DNA from 2 places in the Rathayibacter caricis DSM 15933 genome. Region 2 is predicted to be linked to the other one. Evidence: predicted binding sites of a transcription regulator. Region 2 holds the regulator's gene; the other holds the start of a gene.

Region 1 (10,534 bases), on a different contig from region 2:
GGTGAGGATCACGCCGGCTCGCACGTAACGGGCTCCTTCGCGGAGTCGAGGTCCTAACGTGCCGATCGCGGCCTTGACGATCGCTACGGGGTCGTCGGTCGGGACGGGGAAGCCGGCGAGTCCGCCGGCGGATTCGTAGGGCGCGTTGACGAAGGGAGATGTTGACGCGAAGACGCTCATGGTTTTGGTGACGGAGCCCTGCGCGCGGAGTCGGTGTGCGGCGCGTTGCGCGTAGACGGACAGCACCTGCTCCATGTCCGCGATCGTCGTGACGGGTGTGGCGAAGGAGCGGGAGAAGATCAGCTGGTCGCGGACTGTGCGGGCGGCCTCGAGGGGATGCAGTCGATGCCGCGCAGCTCGTACACGGAGCGCTGCAGGACGACGGAGAACTTCTTCCGGATGAGGGCGGGGTCTGCGTCGCGCAGGTCGCGGATCGTGTGAATGCTCAGTTCCGCGAGTCGCTTGCCGGTGCGGCCGGCGACACCCCATAGCTCGGTGACGTGCTGGGAGGCCATGAGTGCGTCGAGCTGCTCGGGGGTGTACCAGTCGGTGTCGCAGACTCCGCCGAGACGCGGGTGCCTTTTCGCGCCGCCCTTGTTGACGAACTTCGCGAGGGTCTTGCTCGGCCCGAATCCGACGCAGACGGGCAGGCCGATGTTCTTGGTGACGGCGGAGCGCATCGCGCGGCCGATCTTCGCCCGCTCGGCGACGTCTCCGTTGACGCCGAGGAAGGATTCGTCGATCGAGTACACCTCTTGCCAGGCGGAGTAGCGGCCGAGGAGTTCCATCACGCGGGCGGACAGCTCGCCGTACAGCTCGTAGTTGCTGGAGCGGGCGATGATCTCCGGGAGGCGGCGGGCGCGGATGAGGGGTTCGATCTTGAACCAGGGTGTGCCGTTCTCGATGCCGAGCTGTTTCGCCTCGTCGGAGCGGGCGACGACGCAGCCGTCGTTGTTCGAGAGGACGACGACGGGTCGGCCGTGGAGTTTCGGGTCGAAGAGCCGCTCGCAGGAGACGTAGAAGGAGTTGACGTCGACCAGGCCGATGCGCTGTTCAGAGCGCACGGTGGAGGTGGTGCAGGCAGACGGTGACGACGCCCCACACTTGGAGGTCGCTGAGCTCCGGGACGAGGATCGGCGGGTAGTCGGGGTTCTCGGCGCGGAGGATCACGCCGCTGACGGTGAGCTCGAGGCGTTTGACGGTGAGTTCGCCGTCGAGGATCGCGATGACGACGTTGCCGTGCTTGGGTGTGAGGGAGCGGTCGACGACGAGCTCGTCGCCGTCGCTGATGCCTGCGCCGATCATGCTCTCGCCGGAAACGCGGACGATGAAGGTGGACGTCTTGTCGCGGATGAGGTGGTTGTTGAGGTCGAGTGAGCCGTCGAAGTAGTCCTGGGCGGGGGAGGGGAAGCCAGCAGCGACCGCGTCACCGGCGACGAGGAACGCGAGTGTCACGACGCCCTGTGCCGGGATCGCGATGTTCTCAACGATCGTCACGCTCATCGGGATGCCTCCTCACATGCTCGAACGTATGTTCGATACAGTCCGAGTGTAAGTCGGAGGTTCCGACACTGATCCTGCGAACGGTGATTCCGCGCGGTGGTGGGGGAGTGGTCGAGCACGGTCGGGGTAGGGGTGGGCGTCGCGGGTTAGGCGGCGGTGGAGGACCACCAGAGGGAGCCGGGGGCGAGCATGCCGGTGCGTCCCCAGTGGAGTGCTTCGCGGTGATCCCCTCGGCCGGCGGCGTCGCGGGGGTAAAGCGGCCAGACGCGCTCACCGGGGGAGGGGTTCTCGAAGAGGGGGCGGCTGGTGACGTGTCGACGTCGTGGGCGTTCCCTGGGTGTAGAGGAGCGGTGGGCGAGTTCGGCTTGCCACCAGGCCCAGACCTCGCGCTCGACGCTGTACCGGTGCGCTCGATCCTCCAGCAGACCGTCGACTCCGAGGGCTCGTGCTGCAGCGGTCCGGAGATCGCGAGCCGCTCGGCGCCATCCGTCGGTGTGCTTGACGATGAGGCGATGACTGCGGAGCCGTGACAGGTTCGTCGCTGCGGTGCGAGACCCGACGCCCAGGAGGCGGGCGGTGACCTCGACGGTGACGGAGGCTTCACGGCGCAGCAGTGCGTAGACCTTCCCGGCGAGGTGTCCGAGACCGGCGCGGGTGAAGAGGTCGTGGCGTGCGTCGGTCAGTTCGTGCTCGATCAGGTCGAGGAGGATCGCGCGTTCTGAAAACAGCTGTCCGGGGGGGCGGGGGTTATTGAGTGGTTGTGTCCGGATGGTTTCGTACCCTGTGGAAAATGTGCCGGTCAAGCGCCATTCGCTCGCGTTGCTGCCATCGGCGCGGGCGATGAGCTGCACGTAGCCGTCCTCGCGCAACGTCCGCAGCGCGCTGGCAGCAGTGGTGCGACCCAGGCCGGAGAGCAGCGCGAGATCGCGGACGGACGCAGCAACGGTGCGCTTGCCGGTGTGCAGGGTGAGGTAGGCGAGGGCGGTGAGGATCGTCCGCTCCGAGGTGGCGCGCTCGGTGCGGCCCCACCGGCCGGGATTCACCCGGAACCGGTCGAGGAGGTCGCCGACGGCCGCCACGATACCCTCGAGCTCGGTCAGGTCGCGGGGTTCGCGCTGCCCGGGGAGGACAGCGTGCAGGGCCGCGAACTGCAACGCCTTCTCCCACTGCCGGCCGAGCCGATCGGCCGCTTCCTCACGTGAGCGAGCTCGGCGGCCGCCGCGGCCGGTGTTCTTGGTCCGGTAGTGCTCCATGCCCGGCGCCGTGCGGGCGGCGTGCTCCACGTCGGTCAGCGTCCAACCCGCGTGCGCGGCAGAGAGCAGGCACATGAACGCCGTCCACGACGGGTTCGCGCCACCGCCGACGGTCGCCATGTGGGCGGTCCCCGCGGCGCTCAGGCCACGGTGGGTGCGGTGCTGCGCATCAGCATCGGCAGGGGCAGGGGCAGGGGCGAGCGAAAGCGATCGAACGGCGGGGTGCCTCGCTTCGAGAGCTTGTGTCACCGCGTGCAGCGACTCAGCGTCTACCACCGCGTCCAGCAGATCCTCTGCTTGCCCGCGGAGCAGCGTCGACGCGCTGCCGTCGCGGTGCGGGGACAGGGGCGGGCGCGCGGCTCCCGTTCGCGGGTTACGCAGCATGCCGTGATCCAAGGTGCGGAAGTTGGCTCGAGCAGCGACCGCCAGCCGTGCAACATCAGCTGCAGACGCGCCGCCGCGGACCGCGACCCACAGATGGCGGCCCCCCGTGCCCGAGGACTGGCAGACGACGTGCGGGACCTGGTGATCGTGCAGAACTGCGGAGAGCGCATCGCAGTCGTCCGCGGCCTGCTCCATGAGGTCGGAGTCGACGCCGTGCGAGTCCTTGCCGTCGAAGTCGAAGCAGAGCAGCCGGAAAACGCCGGCGTCGTCCGCGAGATAGATCGCCCAGGGAGTGCTCGGAGCGACGGGGGAGACCAGGAACGCCGCCGGGTAGGAGTTCTCACCCAGGCGCCCGTAGGCGTCGCGGCGCATCGTCCGGACGGTATCGCGCGGGCTCAGCCGACGTGACAACGACCACGCGTCGCCGTCGGTCGCCAACGGCACACCGCTGCGGCGCGCCGAAAGATCCGCCATTGAATCTTCCAGCCCGTGATGTATTCTTTCGGGCATAGAGAAGCCTCCCGCGAGGGCTGGTGACTTGATTAGCTCGAGATCCCGGTCTTTGGTCGGATGGGGGATCCTGAGCTACGAAACTTGGTGAGGCCCGCTTCGGCGGGCCTCCTTCGTTTAAGCGGCTGAGATCGGCAGCTCCTCTGCTTGAGGTCGCGGTGCCGCGACGCGGGGGAGCGCACCGTTCGCCTGGACTAGCTGGTGCAGGAACGTATCGAGGTAGTAGGCCACGGAGACCCCACTCGCTGCGGCAGCCGCATGCACCTCCGCACGCACCTCTGGGGTGACGCGCGCCTGAAGCAGCACGGTGGGAGCATTGTCCGCTCGCTTTGCACGACCCTTGATTGCGCTCATACGAGCATTCTTCTGAGCGAATGCATACATCTCAGGGAGGCGGACCGGCGAGTCCACGAACCGGCGGCTCGGAATTTCGGCGCCGCCAACTAGCGCCTCGACGAAGGTTCGAACGGCGTCGGTTGCTGCCACGACACGCCGACCATCGAAGGTCGGCGTTGATCGGCGCAGGGGCATGGGTATGATGCAGGACATAGAGAAACCTCCCGTGAGGGCTGGTGACTTGATTAGCTCGAACCCCGGGAGCCTGGCAGCAATGGGGGAGCGGGCTACGAAACTTGGTGAGGCCCGCTTCGGCGGGCCTCCTTCGTTTAAGCGGCCGTCGTGCGTTCCTCCTGTGGGATGGGCAGCTCGTTGCGGAGGTCGCGGCGAGGGCGGGGTGCGTACTCGGGCATGCCGAGGGACTCGGCCGCTAGAGCGGTGATGTACTCGCCGTAGCTCAGCCCAGCGGCTGTCGCGTTGGCCTTGATGACCTCGGCAAGAGGCACTGCGGGTTTCGCCATGATGGGGACTCGCTGTCCCTTGCTCGGTCTAGCCATGAGCGAAATCATCCTGCGGTTCCGTTAACGGAAACGTTAGGTCGACGGTGTGTCGCCAAGTCCGCGCGCCGCATCGGCGCTCCTGCGGTGATCTTCGAGTCGCCCATCGCCAAGAGGGTCACCAGCATGGTCATCTCCCTTCGCCTGGACGGACTTCGTCGTAACGAAGTTGCGGCGCAGCTTCATCCGCGCCTCGCCTAACGTAAACGATACTACGCAAGAATTGTTAACAGTCATTTCGAAAGGTGAGCCCGATGCTGGCGATGGCGTTCGACACCGCCGTCATGTGCCGAGCGCCGTCCGAGGTGACTCTGTTGGTGAGGTAGGCGACGATGAGTCGACTGTCCGGGTCAGCCCAGGCGACGCAGACGTTGGATCCGTTGTGACCGAAGGCTCGCGGTCCGGCGACGGATCCGAGCGGCGGGTACAGGTTCGGGGTGCGTCCGCCGAGCTGGAAGCCATTCGCCCAGAGAATAGGGGTGCGTGCGAATCCGTCGACGTCAGCTTCGGTGGAGCTCGCGGCGGTTGCCTGCAGGAGGATCTCGGGTGGGACAACCTGCGCGCCGTCGCGGCCGCGTCCGTCGTTGAGCAGCATCTCGTAGAGCCGGGCGACGTCTCGGGCGGTCGTGGAGACGCCGGCGCTGGGAATCACGGCCATGCGGACGGAGCGGCTGTTCAATGCCGTCGTCGCCAGCGGTACCGAGCTACGGATGGGCACGCATCGGGAGAAGGCGTGTTCAGTGACGCCCAGCATCGTGTTGGTCGCGCCGAGCGGGGTGAGCAGCCACTCATCCATCAGCGGCCGCAGCCGCCTCCGGGTCGCGCGCTCGATCACCTCACCGAGGATGAAGCCGTAGGTGAAGACTTGATAGGAGGGCACAGCGCCAGGCACCGTCGATAGGTGGGCGTTTTCGATGTTGCGGATGGAGCGACGCCAGTCGGTCATCGCGAGCGCGTCACCGAGCAGCCCTCGCGACGTCGAGAAGCCGGCCCGGTGGTGAAGCACCTGCCGGAGAGTGATAGAGCCCTTTCCGTGACGGGCGAACTCGGGCCAGTAGTAGGACACGGCAGCATCGAGGTCGAGGACCGAGGCCGCGGCCAGCTGGTGCACCAAGATGCTCAGGTACGGCTTGCTGACGGACCATGACCAGAAGAGGCCATCGGGTCCGTGCCCCTGGGCGTGGTCGACCAGGACCTCGTCGTCGCGGAGGACGACGAGCTGCGCGGACCCTCCTCGTTGGCGGACGAGGTTCAGCACCGGAGCAAGAGAGTCGTGCACGTGCTCTCCCTCCGTAGCGCCGGCGCCGCCTCCGAAGCCGGAAGGGGGCTGTCGAAAGTAACAGTCCTCTCGGACGGAGGGCTACCGTGGACAGCATGGCTGCGAGAACTGGTAACGGCGCGTCCGAGTACTCGATGCGCGTTCACGCCGCGATCAAGGCTCTGATGGGCAAGGCGGGCCTCTCCAACGTGGACTTCGCGGCGCGCACCGACATGACGTTGACCTACTTCTACGCCCGCATGCGCGGCGACGCGATGTTCGACACCAACGACCTCGAGCGCATCGCTCGCGTCCTGGGTGTGAGAGTCGCCCACATCTTCACGATCGCGGACGATTTTGGTGCACCCGCTGAAGAGATCGATGAGATGGTCGTCCTCACGAACGGCGCCGAGTTCGCTAGGCGCCTAAGCGTCCTCTTGCCAGCGGGTACGAACGATGATGTCGCAGGGATCCCAGTGCCGCGAATCATCGAGATGCTGGGCGCAACATCGCACTTCGGCGTGACACAAAGCGAGCTCACCCGTCTGGCATCTCATTTTGAAGTCCCTGAGGCGTTTTTGACCGAGCTAGTCACGTCTGAAGACACAGCCATGATCGAAGCGGACCTCGAGCTGCGTCGGGCGCTCGCGTCGAAGGGCGTTGAGACTCTGGCCGCTCGGTCTCTCGGAGGGAGCCTGTCGCCGGCCGCCATCCGCGGTATCGCCGCTTCCATCCGCGCTTTGCGCAAGTAGCTACTGCGATCTGGAAGGGAAATTCATGAACGACCCGTGGCTCGTGAATAACGAGATTCGCCAGACCGCCGAGCGCGCCTTCGCTGACATCTTCACCGAAGAGTACCCGGGAGAACTGTCGACCGAAGAAGCGATTATTGAGCGGGCCGAGGAAGTCCTCGGCGCCGAAATCGAGGTGTATCAGGGCGGTGACGAGTCCTGGGAGAACTACCTTGCACTAACGCTGACGGTCACAATAAACGTGTTGATGCCGAGCAAATATAAGATTCTTATCCGCAGCGACAAAAAAAGCATATTATCGGATGTTTAATGTGTTCCACGAGCTGGCGCACATTCTCCTCGGTCATCCTCCGAGCGAAGTGCAGCTTCCCGACACTTTGAACTTCGAGTCCATGGGCGTCACGACCGGCGACAGCGCCGTCCGTCACGCGAAGCAGTTCGTGTTCGACGGGGAAGAAGTCACTCCGGCTCGCCGCGTCATCGAGGGCGAGGCGGAGGAGTTCGCCCGCCTGATGGTGTCGCTGGTGATGCACCCGCGGTACCGGACAGGAGAGCGGAGGTTCGGCTAGGTGAGCCCGATCGAAAGCTTCTTCTTCACCGCCACTTTCCTCGCCGTTGTCCCTTACTTCCTTGGCTGGTTCGTCGCGATAATTTTGCGCCGGCGGCCGCCGACGCGGCCGTGGGTCGCCGCGGGATTCGGGTCTGTCGCCCTACTTGCACTCGGCGCTTGGCCCTGGCTGCCCCTCGAGGAGGCTGACGGGCTGCTGGGCGGGACGAACATCTACTACTGCGTGATGATCGTCGCCGCCGGCACGGCGTTGTGGCTACTGGTCGAGGCCGTCACTGACGTCGGTCGTGTGCGTTGGCGTTCGCTTGGGCTCCTCGTCGTCTGGATCGGCGCTTATGTGGCGGCCTTCGCGGCCATCGACCGTCCGGAGACGTCACCGAAGTTCTCACACGAGACGGTCGAACAGCTCCCGATGATCCTGTGCAGCGGCATCTACTTCCTCGGGCTCATCGTTCTTTTCGTGAGACTGATCCTCAAGATCCGGAAGTACCCGCGCCTCGCCTCCTGGCCCTTTACGGTCGGCGGAGGGCTCATCATCACAGCCTCCGTCAGTGAAATCACAGGAATGATCGTCGCGCGTACAGCACCCAACTCGACACTGGTGACAGACAGTCTCTACTTGGTATTCACGCCGGGATTCTTTGGTGGAACGCTGTTGTTCACGGCTGGCCTGTGCAGCTTCCCGCTTCGGCGCACAATTCGTGACGTCGCGGTCGATCTGTGCTCGCGAAATCTCGTCGGAATGTTGACAGCGCGGGAGATTTCCGCCCCACCGGTGTCCTTCGTAAGAGAAGGCACCGACAGCGAGAAGAAGCTTGTCCGCTTGATGACGCTTCAAGTTCGAGTCACTGATGCCGTTATGGTCGGTGCGATGAAACTGAATGACACCGAAAATAATGCCGTTTATCGGGCAGAGCGCTTGATCGACGGCGAATTGCTAGCAGCAGGTATGGGATGGAACAAATGAACAAGATGATCGTCGGAGCAGCCGCAGCAGGAGGCCTCGCCGTCGCTGGCGTCGTCGGCTCGATCTTCGCCGCTCGGCAGGTCGTTCTTCCCGTCGACCCGCCTGAGATCCCGATCCTCCGCCAGGACGGGAAGACGATGACCCTTGCCGTCGACGGCAAGACCGTCTCCCCGGGCATCCTCGGGGTCTTTCGCACCGACCGGACCGGACACGCGACGCTCAGCCGACCGATCCACACCGACCCGGTGACAGGTGCGACCACCCGGCGTATCGAGTCGACCTGGGGAGCGAGCTTCGCCGGGGAGAAGGCCGTCATCTGCGAGGGCGACGTCTTCGCCGGGCCGGAAGCGGTCGACCCCGACTTCGTGGAGGTCCTCGTCCCGGGCCCCCTGGGGGACTGCCCAGCGTGGCAGTTCGGACCGGACGAGAACGCCGAGTGCACGTGGGCGATCCACGTGCACGGCATCCGCACCAAGCGCATCCACGCGCTCCGCAGCGTCCCCGCGATGACCGCGCTCGGCTACACGTCCCTGGTGGTCTCCTTCCGTGGCGATGGAGACGGGCCGGCGGTTCCTCACAGCGCCTCGATGCTCGGTCAGCGCGAGTGGGCCGACGTAGCCGCGGCGATCGACTACGCAGCCGCCCATGGCGCGAAGAAGATCGTCCTAATCGGCTGGTCCCTCGGCGGTGGCGTGGCGCTGCTGGCTGCAGAGCGCACGAGCCGCCGCGACCTGCTCTCGGGCCTCGTCCTCGTTGGACCGGCGCTGAACTGGAAGACGGCGATCGAGCAGGGCGCTGTGGAGATGGGGTTGCCTCGTCAGGTCGCGATCCTCGGCCTCGTCGGCTTGCGCAGCAAGCTCGCGAGCCGTCTCGTCGGCCTCCCTGAGCCTGTCGACTTCGATGCGCTCGACTGGGTGCGCGAGCCCCGCGCCGCGGCGCTGGGCTGCCCGATCCTCCTGTTCCACTCCGCCGGCGACACGACCCTCCCGATGGAGGTATCCCAGCGGTTCGCGAAGCTGAACGCGCCCGCTGTGGAAATGGTCGAGACGGCGGCTACCGCTCACAACACCGAGTACAACGTCGATCCCGAGGTCTTCGACTCGACCATCGCTCGATGGATTTCGCAGCACCAGTAACGAAAGCGCTAGCACTGGCCTACTGTTAATGCCATGGGGGCTCTTCATGGCGCATCACGAGTGGACCGTGCACACTCCGACGACGGCCGGGCCATCGAGACGCGATGGTCCGCCGTCGTTCACTTCTTCCGGCTCGGTAACAGCCACTCCGTCGACTGCGACTGCCGCTGCTGCCTGGCGACCCGCGAGCCGTCGATGGCTGACGACGACTTGGACGCGCGGACGGGCCTCGTGCGCCACTACCCCGTCTCCGAACTCGAGGATGCCGCGGAGGACGCGGTGCTGCGAGCAGTGACGCTGGAAACGTACTGGTTCGGCCGAGACGTCATCGCGGCCGGCTACGAGCTCCACTCCGGAGAACGATTCGAGGACGTCGCGGTGACCTCACCCGAAGGGGATCAGTTCGCGGTCGAGGGGTGGCTTGCCGCCGACGCCTTCGAGTTGCAGTTCGCCACAGGACTTCGGGCGGTCGCAGACGAGGACGCTCTTCTCGCGCAGCGATGCGTGACCTTGCTCGAGCGGATCCCGGCGGGGACAGGGAACGCCTTCTGCGTCATATAGCGGGCGGCGGATCAGCGAGGTCCGACTGGCCCTTCTGATACGCCCGACTGACCTCGTGCAGGCGATCGATCGCCTCCCAGTCGACCTTGTAGGTCACGGTCTTCCGGTGGCGGACGCCGGGCGCCGGGCGTCCACTGATCGCTCCGGCTTCCTCGAGCGGGTTGAGGTAACCGAAGAGAGTCACCTTGTTCCGGGCCTCCGGTACGGCGTCGAGAATCTCCGCCACGGTCGCTCCGTGGATTCGCGCCGGCTCCTGAGACAAGAAGTGCAGGACGCGGTTGCCAATCTCACTGGTAAGGGCGCGCATGTGCATCACCTCCCTGGACGGCGGAGGGAGCGTAGGCGACATGGAACCCATTCTGGCGCATCGGCCGTTTCCTCCTTCGGATCGAAGGTTGCGCACTGCGTGACGCGATTGTTCCCTTGCATCTATTCGCACAACTGTTACAGAAGTTAGATTTATCCTTATAGTGAGGAGTAGCGCGCAACCGGGATCGCCGGTCTCGGCACGAGCACTGGGGGATGCACATGAAGGTGCCTGGCAAGGCAGTCGTGGTCGTAGCGTTCGCTCTCGCTACTGCCGGCTGCACCAGCCCCAGCGCCGCTTCCTTCTCGTCCGCTGCGAGCGCGCCCTCCGGCGGTGCTTCCTCGACGGCCGCAGAACGGTTGCCGGCTGCGCCCGCACCGACGGAGAACGTCCCGTCGACGGAAGCCTCTGCAAGTGATGCGGAGCAGGCACCGGAGCTGGC
Region 2 (10,534 bases):
CTTCAGAGCCTGGAACTCCCCGTAGTGCTTCTGCACGCCGTCGAGGACGACGAGGGGTTCTCCGACGGGAGCGGACGAGCGATCGTCCTGCACAGGTGCTTCCATTCGGCCAGAGAATCACACGCGAATGGGTGGGTCAAATCATGAGTGTTTTCTTAATCAGAGGTTAATAACCGCGCCGGACGCCCGGCTCGCACCCAGGAGTGCGCTCCTGGTGCTCAGGATCGCAGGGCGAAGGCGCTCTCGTAGAGGCAGACGGAGGCGGCGGTCGCCAGGTTGAGCGACTCGGCCGCTCCGTAGATCGGCACCGCGACGACGCTGTCGACGAGCTCGAGCGACTCGTCCTCCAGCCCACGGGCCTCGTTGCCGAACACCCACACGGTCGGCTGGGCGAGATCGCCGCGGGCACGGACGTCCAGCAGGTCCTCGCCCTTCACGTCCGCGGCCACCGAGCGCAGGCCGATCGAGCGGAGCCGCTGCAGCACGTCGGCGAGCTGGGCGTCGACCGCGACGGGGAGGTGGAACAGGGAGCCGGTGGTCGAGCGCACGACCTTCGGGTTGTAGAGGTCGACCGAGCGCCCCGTGAGGATCACGGCGTCGGCGCCGGCCGCATCGGCGGCGCGGACGATCGTGCCGAGGTTGCCCGGGTCGCGCACCTCCTCGAGCACGGCGACCAGGCGCGGCTCCGAGGCGACGATGTCCTTGAGCGAGGTCGGGAACTGCCGGCAGACCGAGACGAAGCCCTGCGGCGTGACGGTGTCGGCCATCGCATCGAGGACGTCCTCGGTCACGTACTCGATCTCGACGTCGGCCTCCTCGGCGGCGGCGACGATCTCGGGGTGGCGCTCCAGCGCGGTCGGAGTCGCGAACGACTCGACGAGCAGCTCCGGACGGTAGCGCAGCGCCTCCGAGACGGCCTGCGGCCCCTCGAGGAGGAAGAGCCCCGTCTCCTGCCTGGCCGGGCGCCGGGTGAGCTTGGCCACGGAGCGGACACGGGGGGAACGGGGGTTGTCGAGCATGCGGCGAGCCTATCGGCGGCGCGGACGGGGGCCCCGGCGACACGTCGCCCGCGGTCGAGCCTCCCCGGGAACGACGGAGGGGGCCACGACCAGTGGTCGTGACCCCCTCCGGGAGCAGCGAGGACTACGCGGCGGCCTTGGGCGCCGAGGTGTCGGCAGGCAGCGCGTTCTTCGCGGTGGCCACGAGGGCGGCGAAGGTCGCGGGCTCGGTGATCGCGAGGTCCGCGAGGATGCGGCGGTCGACCTGGACGCCGGCCAGGGCGAGGCCCTGGATGAAGCGGTTGTAGGTCAGGCCGTTCGCGCGGGACGCGGCGTTGATGCGCTGGATCCAGAGGCGGCGGAACTCGCCCTTCTTCGCACGACGGTCGCGGTACGAGTAGACGAGGGAGTGGGTGACCTGCTCCTTCGCCTTGCGGTACAGGCGCGAGCGCTGGCCGCGGTAGCCCGACGCGCGCTCGAGGATGACGCGACGCTTCTTGTGGGCGTTGACCGCCCTCTTGACTCTTGCCATTTCTTTTTCTTCCTATCGATCCGGGTCGGTGGAGTAGCCACGCGGCGCAGCGGACTGCGCCGGCTGCGGGCTACAGACCGAGAAGCTTCTTGGCGACCTTGGCGTCCTGCGGGGCGAGGACCTGGTCCTGGTTCAGGCGGCGGGTGCGGACGCTGGACTTGGACTCCAGGTTGTGACGCATACCGGCCTGCTGCTTCATGACCTTGCCGGAGCCGGTCACCTTGAAGCGCTTCTTGGCACCCGAGTGGGTCTTCATCTTGGGCATGTTCTCTCCTTGTCACGTCGCACCCGCGTCAGCGGGGCGAAACCGGTGCCCCGCGAGCAGGGCGTCCGCCGGCCCCGAGGCCGGGGCGGCGAAGTATCAGACGGATTCGGCCTCGGCCGATTCCTCAGGGGTGTTGGCCTCGCGGCGAGCCGCGCGGACCGCGTTCGCCTCGGCCTTCGCCTCGGACTTGTTCTTCAGCGGGCCGATGACCATCACCATGTTGCGACCGTCGATGGTCGGGGTGGACTCGACCTGACCGAATTCGGACACGTCCTCCGCGAAGCGCTGCAGGAGTCGGACGCCCATCTCGGGGCGGGACTGCTCGCGACCGCGGAACAGGATCATGGCCTTGACCTTGTCGCCGGCCTTCAGGAAGCCCTCGGCGCGCTTGCGCTTGGTCTCGTAGTCGTGCTTGTCGATCTTCAGGCGGAAACGGACCTCCTTGAGGATCGTGTTCGCCTGGTTGCGACGGGCTTCCTTGAGCTTCTGGGCCTGCTCGTACTTGAACTTCCCGTAGTCCATGATCTTGGCGACGGGAGGCTTGGAGTTGGGAGCAACCTCGACCAGATCCAGGTCTGCGTCCTGCGCGAGTCGCAGGGCGACCTCGATTTTCACGACGCCGACCTGTTCTCCGGCGGGACCCACGAGGCGGACCTCGGGGACGCGGATTCGGTCGTTGGTACGGGGATCGCTGATTGCGTTTCTCCTCTGATCTCGGTGAGTAGCTGCTCTGCTGCCGGATTCTGATCCGGCGCATCCCGAGAGAGGAGATTCCTGACGTGCTCGTGCACGTGCTCGCACCCTGCGACCCGGCCTCCGAGGTTTCGCTCGGGTGCCGCAGCCCTGCCCTCGTCACCGAGGGCGGAGTGCTTCAGACCCGGTAACCTAATGAAGCGGTCAAGCGCGGGTGGGAGAATCTCCACTTTCGAACCGAGGACATGCCTCGGAGCCCGCATCACCTTAGCAGAATCCCGGCCCGAGCGACAGAGCGGATGCGGTCGCCTCTCGCCGCCGCAGCGCGAGGCCCCTCCGCGGGCCCGATCCACCGAACGAAGGACCCATGGCCCAGTACGACGACGACTACGTGCGGCGCTTCGGCGACGCCGACGCCTCCTCCGACGTGGAGGCCGCCCGCGACATCGCGGAGGTGCCCGCCGTGGAGATCATCACGACGGCGGCGGTCCACCTCATGAGCGCCGCCGCGGTGAAGTGCGGCCTCGCCGACGAGCCGGGCGCCCAGGTCGACCTCGACGAGGCGCGGAAGCTCATCAACGCGCTCGCCGGCCTCGTGACCGCCGGCGCTCCGGACATCAGCGACATGCACGCACGCAGCCTGCGCGACGGACTGCGCACCCTCCAGCTCGCGTTCCGCGAGGCCTCGCCGATCGCCGACCCCATCGGCAAGGGCCCGGGCGAGAAGTGGACGGGCCCGGTCACCTGAGTCAGCGGGCGGGAGCCAGCTGGACCGAGAGCGAGTCGACCCGCGAGGCGACGATCTCGTCGGCGGCCCACCGCTCCCCCAGGCGGGAGACGAGCGCGCCGAGCGCCTCGCGGTCGAGTCCGGGAGCGAGTGCCAGCACCACGACGACCTCGGGACCGTGCAGCCGCTGACGCGGATCTCCGGCTCGGACGTCGACCGAGACGACCACCGGCTCCTGCTCCGCGGACGCCCGCAGCGCCCTGAGCACCTCGGAGTCCTCCGCGGCACTGCGCCACGGCGTGCCCTCGGCGATCGCCCACAGCGCGGGCCGGCGCACCGCGAACTCGTGCTCGGACGCCGGGTCGAGCACCATCAGCTCGGTCGACTCGGCGACGGCGGCGAGCGCGGCACGGCGCCCGTCGACGGGCACGGGGCGCGCCGCCGGATCCCAGCGCCGCATCGTGTCGACGCTGCTGAACACCGGCAGGACGTCGCGCCCGTCCGGGCCGGCCACCGTGACGATCGACAGCTCCTGCGTCTTGTCGGTCCGGAGCCCGGCGACCTCGTCACCCTCCTCGCCGAGGTGCGCCACGAGCGGGATCAGCAGGCGGGATCCACGCAGCGCGTCGACGACGGCGTCCGGGCCGCGCGATCCGTCCGCGAAGGCGGCGAGAGCGCGCACGAGCGGCTCCGGCGCGCGGCCGTCGTCCTCGCTCCCCGCGCCCGCCTCGAAACGGCGGCCCGCCCAGGGGGTGCCGGCGGAGTCGGTCAGATGCGAGGGGAGAGCGCGTCCGTCACTCGGACGCGACATCCAGCGCCTCCGCGAGCGTGAAGGCGCCGGCGTAGAGCGCCTTCCCCACGATCGCGCCCTCGAGGCCCTGCGGGACGAGGTCGCGCAGTGCGGCGATGTCGTCGAGGTTCGAGATCCCGCCGGAGGCGATCACCGGGCGGCGGGTGCGGGCCATGACCTGCTCGAGCAGCTCGAGGTTCGGTCCCTTGAGGGTGCCGTCCTTGGTCACGTCGGTGACGACGTAGCGGGTGCAGCCTGCCTCCTCGAGGCGGTCGAGGACCTGCCAGAGGTCGCCGCCCTCCTTGGTCCAGCCGCGGGCCGCGAGGGTGGTGCCGCGCACATCGAGACCGACGGCGATCTGGTCGCCGTACTGAGCGATCACGCTCGCGGCCCACTCGGGGTTCTCGAGGGCGGCGGTGCCGAGGTTGATGCGCTTCGCACCGGCGCTGAGCGCGGACTCGAGGCTGCGGTCGTCGCGGATCCCGCCGGAGAGCTCGACGTTGACGCCCTTGACCTGCCGGATCACCTTCTTCATGATGCCGTGGTTGTCGCCCCGGCCGAAGGCGGCGTCGAGGTCGACGAGGTGGATCCACTCCGCGCCCTGATCGGCCCAGTCGCCTGCGGCGTCGATGGGGTCCCCGTAGTTGGTCTCGGTGCCCGCCTCGCCCTGCGTCAGTCGGACGGCCTTGCCGCCCGCCACATCGATCGCGGGGAGAAGGACAAGGCCCGGGGCCTTGGTGAACTCGCTCATCGTCATCCTCAGTCTCGGGAGCCCTGGTGCGGAGGCGGCGCTCACGGGGAGCGGCGCCGACCACCGGCCGATCCTAGTTCGTGCGGAGCCCGCCCAGCCAATTCGAGAGCAGGCGCAGGCCCGCCGCGCCGGACTTCTCGGGGTGGAACTGGGTGGCCGAGAGCGGCCCGTTCTCGACCGCGGCGATGAAGGAGCCGCCGTGGTCGGCCCAGGTGACCGCGGGAGCGGGGAAGGGCGGCATGACGTCGAGCGACCACTCCCGAGCGCCGTAGGAGTGGACGAAGTAGAAGCGCTCGTCGGCGATGCCGTCGAAGAGCACCGAGCCCTCGGGAGCACTGACGGTGTTCCAGCCCATGTGCGGAACGACCTCGGCGGGCAGGAGGTCGACAGTGCCGGGCCACTCGCCCAGGCCCTCGCTCTCGACGCCGCGCTCGACGCCGCGCTCGAACAGCACCTGCATCCCGACGCAGATGCCGAGCACCGGGCGCCCGCCGGACAGTCGCTTGTCGATGATCTCGCCACCGCGCGCCGTCGTCAGGGCGTCCATGACCGCACTGAACGCCCCGACGCCGGGGACGAGCAGTCCGTCGGCCTCGAGCGCCTTCGTGCGGTCCGACGTCAGCTCGACGTCGGCGCCGGCGAGCTCGAGCGCCTTGACGGCGGAGTGGACGTTGCCGGATCCGTAGTCGTAGACGACGACCGAGGGACGGGCGCTCACAGGGCGCCCTTGGTCGAGGGCACGCCGACGACGAGCGGGTCGAGCGCCTTGGCCTGACGGAACGCGCGGGCGAACGCCTTGAACTCGGCTTCCGCGATGTGGTGGGGATCGCGTCCGCCGAGCACGGTGACGTGCACGGTGAGACCCGCGTTGAAGGCGATCGCCTCGAAGACGTGGCGCACCATCGAGCCGGTGAAGTGCCCGCCGATCAGGTGCAGGGCGAAGCCCTCCGGCTCACCGCTGTGCACCAGGTAGGGGCGTCCGGAGATGTCGACGACGGCCTGCACGAGGGCCTCGTCGAGCGGCACCAGCGCGTCGCCGAAGCGGGAGATGCCCGACTTGTCGCCGAGGGCCTGCCGGATGGCGGTGCCGAGCGCGATGCCGATGTCCTCGGCCGTGTGGTGGATGTCGATCTCGATGTCGCCCGTCGCCCGGACACGGAGGTCGGTGAGCGAGTGCTTGGCGAAGGCGGTGAGCAGGTGGTCGAAGAACGGCACGCCGGTCTCGAGGTCCGCGGTGCCGGTGCCGTCGAGGTCGATCGAGAGCTCGATGCTCGACTCGCTGGTGGCACGGCTGAGGGAGGCGGTGCGCCCGGATGCGGCGCTCGGAGAGGTCATGCGACCAGTCTATTCGCCGCTCCGCGGCCGCCCTCGGGCCGGGCGCTACTCGTGCGCGAGCGCTGCGGCGGGGTCGGCGTCGAGGGAGGGCAGGGACGCGAGGGCGTCGAGGAACGCCGTCGTCTCCTCCGCGGTGCCAGCGCTCACGCGCAGGTGGTTCGGGATGCCGACGTCGCGGATCAGCACACCCCGGGCGAGGAGCGCCTCGAAGGTCGCGCCCGGATCGGAGACTCCCCCGAAAAGCACGAAGTTGCTGCCGCTCGCGTGCGGGGTGTACCCGAGCTCGCGGAGGCCGACGACCATGCGGTCGCGCTGCTCGATGATGTCGCCGACCATCGCCAGCATCTCGTCGGAGTGCGCCAGAGCGGCGGTCGCGGCCGCCTGGGTGAGCGCGGAGAGGTGGTAGGGCAGGCGGACGAGGCGCAGCGCGTCGACGACGGCGGGGTCGGCGGCGAGGTACCCCAGACGCACGCCCGCGAAGGCGAACGCCTTGCTCATCGTGCGGGAGACGAGCAGCCGGGGGCGTCCTGCGAGCAGGCTCAGCGCGGTGGACGCGCCGGGGCCCCCGAATTCGGCGTACGCCTCGTCGACCACGACGATGCCGTCCGTGGCGTCGTAGACCGCCTCGACCGTCTCGAGGGAGAGGGGCGTGCCGGTGGGATTGTTGGGTGCGCAGAGGAAGACCAGGTCGGGCTGCGCACGCCGGACCTGCTCGGCCGCGTACTCGGCGCCGACCTCGAAGTCGTCCTGTCGCGGAGCGCCGATCCACTCGGTGCCGCTGCCGGAGGCGAGGATCGAGTACATCGAGTAGGTGGGCGCGAATCCGAGCACGGATCGCCCCGGGCCGCCGAAGGCCTGGAGGATGTGCTGCAGGACCTCGTTGGAGCCGTTCGCCGCCCAAACGCCGTCCGCGGTGAGACCGTGTCCGAGGTAGGCGGCCAGCGAGTCGCGCAGCTCCCGGAACTCGCGATCGGGGTAGCGGTTGACCGTCCGCAGGGCGATGGACACCCGCTCGACGATGTCGGCGATGACCCCGTCGGGGACCGGGTGGGTGTTCTCGTTTACGTTGAGTGCCACGGGGACGATCTTCTGCGGAGCGCCGTACGGCAGCTTCCCGCGGAGGTCGTCGCGGAGGGGGAGGTCGTCGAGAGTCGTCACCAGGGAATGGTAGCGGCGACAGGGGAACCGATCCGGATACTGCGCGCCCGCTCCCGCCGAGGCGGCAGCCGCCGGATCAGCGGGCCAGCTCGTACCCGGACGGAACGGCGAGCCGCTGCCCGGGCTCGAGGCCGGCGCTCGCCAGCTGGTTGAGCGAGAGGAGGTCCGAGACGACGTCGCGGGGGTCGTAGCCGGGAGCGATGTCCTCGGCGAGCGACCAGAGAGATTCCCCCGCACGCACCGTCACGTACTGGAACTGCACGTCGGACGACTCGCCGGAGGCGACCGCACCCCCGCCGTTGATGCCGAACACGAACGCTCCCGCGACGATCGGGAGAGCGCCGAGCACCGCCAGGACGCCGCGACCGCGGCGGGTGATCCGCAGGCGCACACGAGCGACGGCAGGCGACGCGACGGCAGGAGCCGCGATGACGGAGACCTGCGCCTCCGGGCCGGAGGTGACGCGGTGCTGGTCGATGTGCTGGTCGATCATGGGGATCGCTCCTTTCAGCAGGGACTCGGGGCGGACCTCGGCCGGGAGGCCGCCCCGAATCTCTGTTCCGAATATATCTTCGAATAAAACGAGAGGCAAGAGCCTGCCGCGTCGTATCCGTCGACGGATCGTACGACACACTCGAACGAATGTTCCGAACGGGAACCCTCGGCGGATACAGTTTCGAGAGCCCGCTGGTAGTACAGCAGCGACCACCGACATCGGTGATCGACGAGGAGCCGGGCGGGCGCGCACGCGGGGTGCGCGCCGAGAGAGGACGACGTGAGCGACGCGCAGACCGCCAAGGCGAAGCAGGGCACCGGACGGCGCCGGAAGAACCTGAGCGCGAAGCAGCTCGCGATCCTCGACGTGATCCAGCGCTCCGTCTCGAGCCGGGGCTACCCGCCGAGCATGCGCGAGATCGGCGACGCCGTCGGACTCGCCTCGCTCTCGAGCGTCACGCACCAGCTCAACCAGCTCGAGCTCAGCGGCTACCTCCGGCGCGACCCGAACCGCCCCCGCGCGCTCGAGATCCTCATCGACGTCCCGAGCTCCACCGAGGACGACGGGTCGTTCGAGTCGAGCGTCACGGTCGGGGACGCCGCCATGGTGCCGCTCGTCGGCCGCATCGCGGCCGGCGTCCCCATCACCGCCGACCAGCAGATCGACGAGGTGTTCCCCCTCCCCCGCCAGCTCGTCGGCAAGGGCGAGCTCTTCATGCTCAAGGTCGTCGGCGAGTCGATGATCGACGCGGCGATCTGCGACGGGGACTGGGTCGTCGTCCGCTCGCAGCGCACCGCCGAGAACGGCGAGATCGTCGCGGCCATGCTCGACGGGGAGGCCACGGTGAAGGTCCTCCGGCAGCGCGACGGCCACACCTGGCTGCTCCCCCGCAACTCCAACTTCGAGCCCATCCTGGGCGACGAGGCCGAGGTCCTCGGCAAGATCGTGGCCGTGCTCCGCTCGGTCTGAGCCGCTGCGGCCGTGCTCCGCTCGGTCTGAGCCGCTGCGGCCGTGCTCCGCTCGGTCCGAGCCACTGCGGCCGTGCTGCGCTCGGTCCGAGCCGCCGTGACCGTGCTCGCGCAGGCCGGTCAGGACATACGGAAGGGGCGGACGGCCGAGTGCCGTCCGCCCCTTCCGAGTTCCACTTCTCGACCACAGCCTCCACGGGGTCTCACCACGCCTCGACGGCCGCGTCGACCCTGTGCGCAGCAACGCCGCGGTCTCGTCGTAGCCGTGGGTGGTCAGGCCGCAGCCCGGGTCGATCCGGAGCTGGCGCCGGAACGGACGCGTGGACCCTCGGCCCTCCGGGGGCCACCGGAGGAAGGGCGGTGCCACGCCGTCGAGGAGCGGGACGAGCGTGAGGGAGTACGACGTCGGAGGAGGCGCTCGGCGCTCCGGAGACGACGGAGCGCCCACCTCCCCCCAGCGGGGGAAGCGGGCGCTCGCGTCGTGCGGTCAGGCCTCGACGGCCGCCGCGGGGGCGGCGAACTCGGCGAGCGAGCCCGCCAGGTCCTGGTGGACGAGCGCCTGGACGCGCGTCCCTCCGTCGACGTACTCGGTCGCCAGGATGCGGCCGCTGCGGTGCAGGTGCGACACCACGTCGCCGCGGTCGTAGGGGACGAGCAGGTCGATCTCGACGTCGGGCTCGGGCAGGATCTCGGCGATCCTGGCCTGCAGCTCGTCGATGCCCTCGCCGGTCCGCGCGGAGACGAAGACGGCACCCGGAGCGAGCCCGCGGAGGACGAGGCGCGTGCCCTCGTCGACCAGGTCGGACTTGTTGAAGGCGATGATCTCGGGGATCCCGCGCGCTCCGACCTCGCCGATCACGTCGCGCACGGTCGCGATCTGCCCGGCGGGATCGGGGTGCGAGCCGTCGACGACGTGGACGATGATGTCCGAGTCGGCGACCTCCTCCAGCGTCGAGCGGAACGCCTCGACCAGCTGGTGCGGCAGTGCGCGCACGAAGCCGACCGTGTCGGCGAACGTGTACAGCCGGCCGTCCGCCGTCTGGGCCTTGCGGACGGTCGCGTCCAGCGTCGCGAACAACGAGTTCTCGACGAGGACCCCGGCGTGCGTCATGCGGTTCAGGAGGCTCGACTTGCCCGCGTTGGTGTAGCCGGCGATGGCGACGGAGGGCACGGCGTTCCGCTTGCGGTTCGCGCGCTTCGCCTCGCGGGCGGGCTTCATCGCGGTGATCTGCTTGCGCAGTCGCGCCATGCGCGTGTGGATGCGGCGACGGTCGAGCTCGATCTTCGTCTCACCCGGTCCACGCGAGCCCATACCGGCTCCCGCGCCCACCTGGCCACCGGCCTGGCGCGACATCGACTCACCCCATCCGCGCAGTCGCGGGAGGAGGTACTCGAGCTGAGCGAGCTCGACCTGCGCCTTGCCCTCGCGGCTCTTGGCGTGCTGGCTGAAGATGTCGAGGATCACCGCGGTGCGGTCGATCACCTTCACCTTCACGACGTCCTCGAGTGCGCGACGCTGGCTCGGTGCGAGCTCGGTGTCGGCGACGACCGTGTCGGCTCCGAGGGCTGCGACGACTCCCGCGAGCTCCTGGGCCTTGCCCTTGCCGAGGTAGGTGCTCGGGTCGGGGTGCGGACGCCTCTGCAGCAGCCCGTCGAGGACGGTCGCGCCCGCGGTCTCGGCGAGGGCGGCGAGCTCGTGCAGCGAGTTCTCCGCGTCCTCGAGCGAGCCCTGCGAGTACACGCCGATCAGCACGACGTTCTCGAGGCGGAGCTGCCGGTACTCGACCTCCGTGACGTCCTCGAGCTCGGTGGACAGACCGG

What was found. Region 2 encodes LexA, which represses DNA repair genes until DNA is damaged. Its sites were predicted from a motif close to TCGAACANNTGTTCGA; they were not measured.
Region 1: C1I63_RS19145 (LexA family protein) is a predicted target of LexA. The motif match lies at 1,524-1,539, and genes of this name have one in related genera.

What each region holds. Positions count from the first base shown of each region.
Region 1 covers NZ_PZPL01000002.1:215,474-226,007, forward strand. Annotated here, with positions in the region: gene C1I63_RS20400 (DUF4113 domain-containing protein) at 1-255, opposite strand, end outside; gene C1I63_RS20405 (Y-family DNA polymerase) at 300-1,064, opposite strand; gene C1I63_RS19145 (LexA family protein) at 1,054-1,503, opposite strand; gene C1I63_RS19150 (hypothetical protein) at 1,650-3,512, opposite strand; gene C1I63_RS19155 (hypothetical protein) at 4,316-4,507, opposite strand; gene C1I63_RS19160 (serine hydrolase domain-containing protein) at 4,770-5,801, opposite strand; gene C1I63_RS19165 (helix-turn-helix domain-containing protein) at 5,918-6,553, shown strand; gene C1I63_RS19170 (hypothetical protein) at 6,579-6,863, shown strand; gene C1I63_RS19895 (hypothetical protein) at 6,946-7,122, shown strand; gene C1I63_RS19180 (hypothetical protein) at 7,123-8,088, shown strand; gene C1I63_RS19185 (alpha/beta hydrolase family protein) at 8,085-9,224, shown strand; gene C1I63_RS19190 (hypothetical protein) at 9,285-9,785, shown strand; gene C1I63_RS19570 (hypothetical protein) at 9,778-10,011, opposite strand; gene C1I63_RS19575 (hypothetical protein) at 10,314-10,534, shown strand, end outside.
Region 2 covers NZ_PZPL01000001.1:3,418,792-3,429,325, forward strand. Annotated here, with positions in the region: gene C1I63_RS15945 (amino acid ABC transporter ATP-binding protein) at 1-93, opposite strand, end outside; gene C1I63_RS15950 (TrmH family RNA methyltransferase) at 219-1,019, opposite strand; gene rplT (50S ribosomal protein L20) at 1,144-1,530, opposite strand; gene rpmI (50S ribosomal protein L35) at 1,601-1,795, opposite strand; gene infC (translation initiation factor IF-3) at 1,892-2,491, opposite strand; gene C1I63_RS15970 (DUF1844 domain-containing protein) at 2,856-3,236, shown strand; gene C1I63_RS15975 (SseB family protein) at 3,238-4,026, opposite strand; gene priA (bifunctional 1-(5-phosphoribosyl)-5-((5-phosphoribosylamino)methylideneamino)imidazole-4-carboxamide isomerase/phosphoribosylanthranilate isomerase PriA) at 4,010-4,756, opposite strand; gene hisH (imidazole glycerol phosphate synthase subunit HisH) at 4,830-5,474, opposite strand; gene hisB (imidazoleglycerol-phosphate dehydratase HisB) at 5,471-6,091, opposite strand; gene C1I63_RS15995 (histidinol-phosphate transaminase) at 6,137-7,249, opposite strand; gene C1I63_RS16000 (LysM peptidoglycan-binding domain-containing protein) at 7,326-7,742, opposite strand; gene lexA (transcriptional repressor LexA) at 8,025-8,714, shown strand; gene hflX (GTPase HflX) at 9,201-10,534, opposite strand, start outside.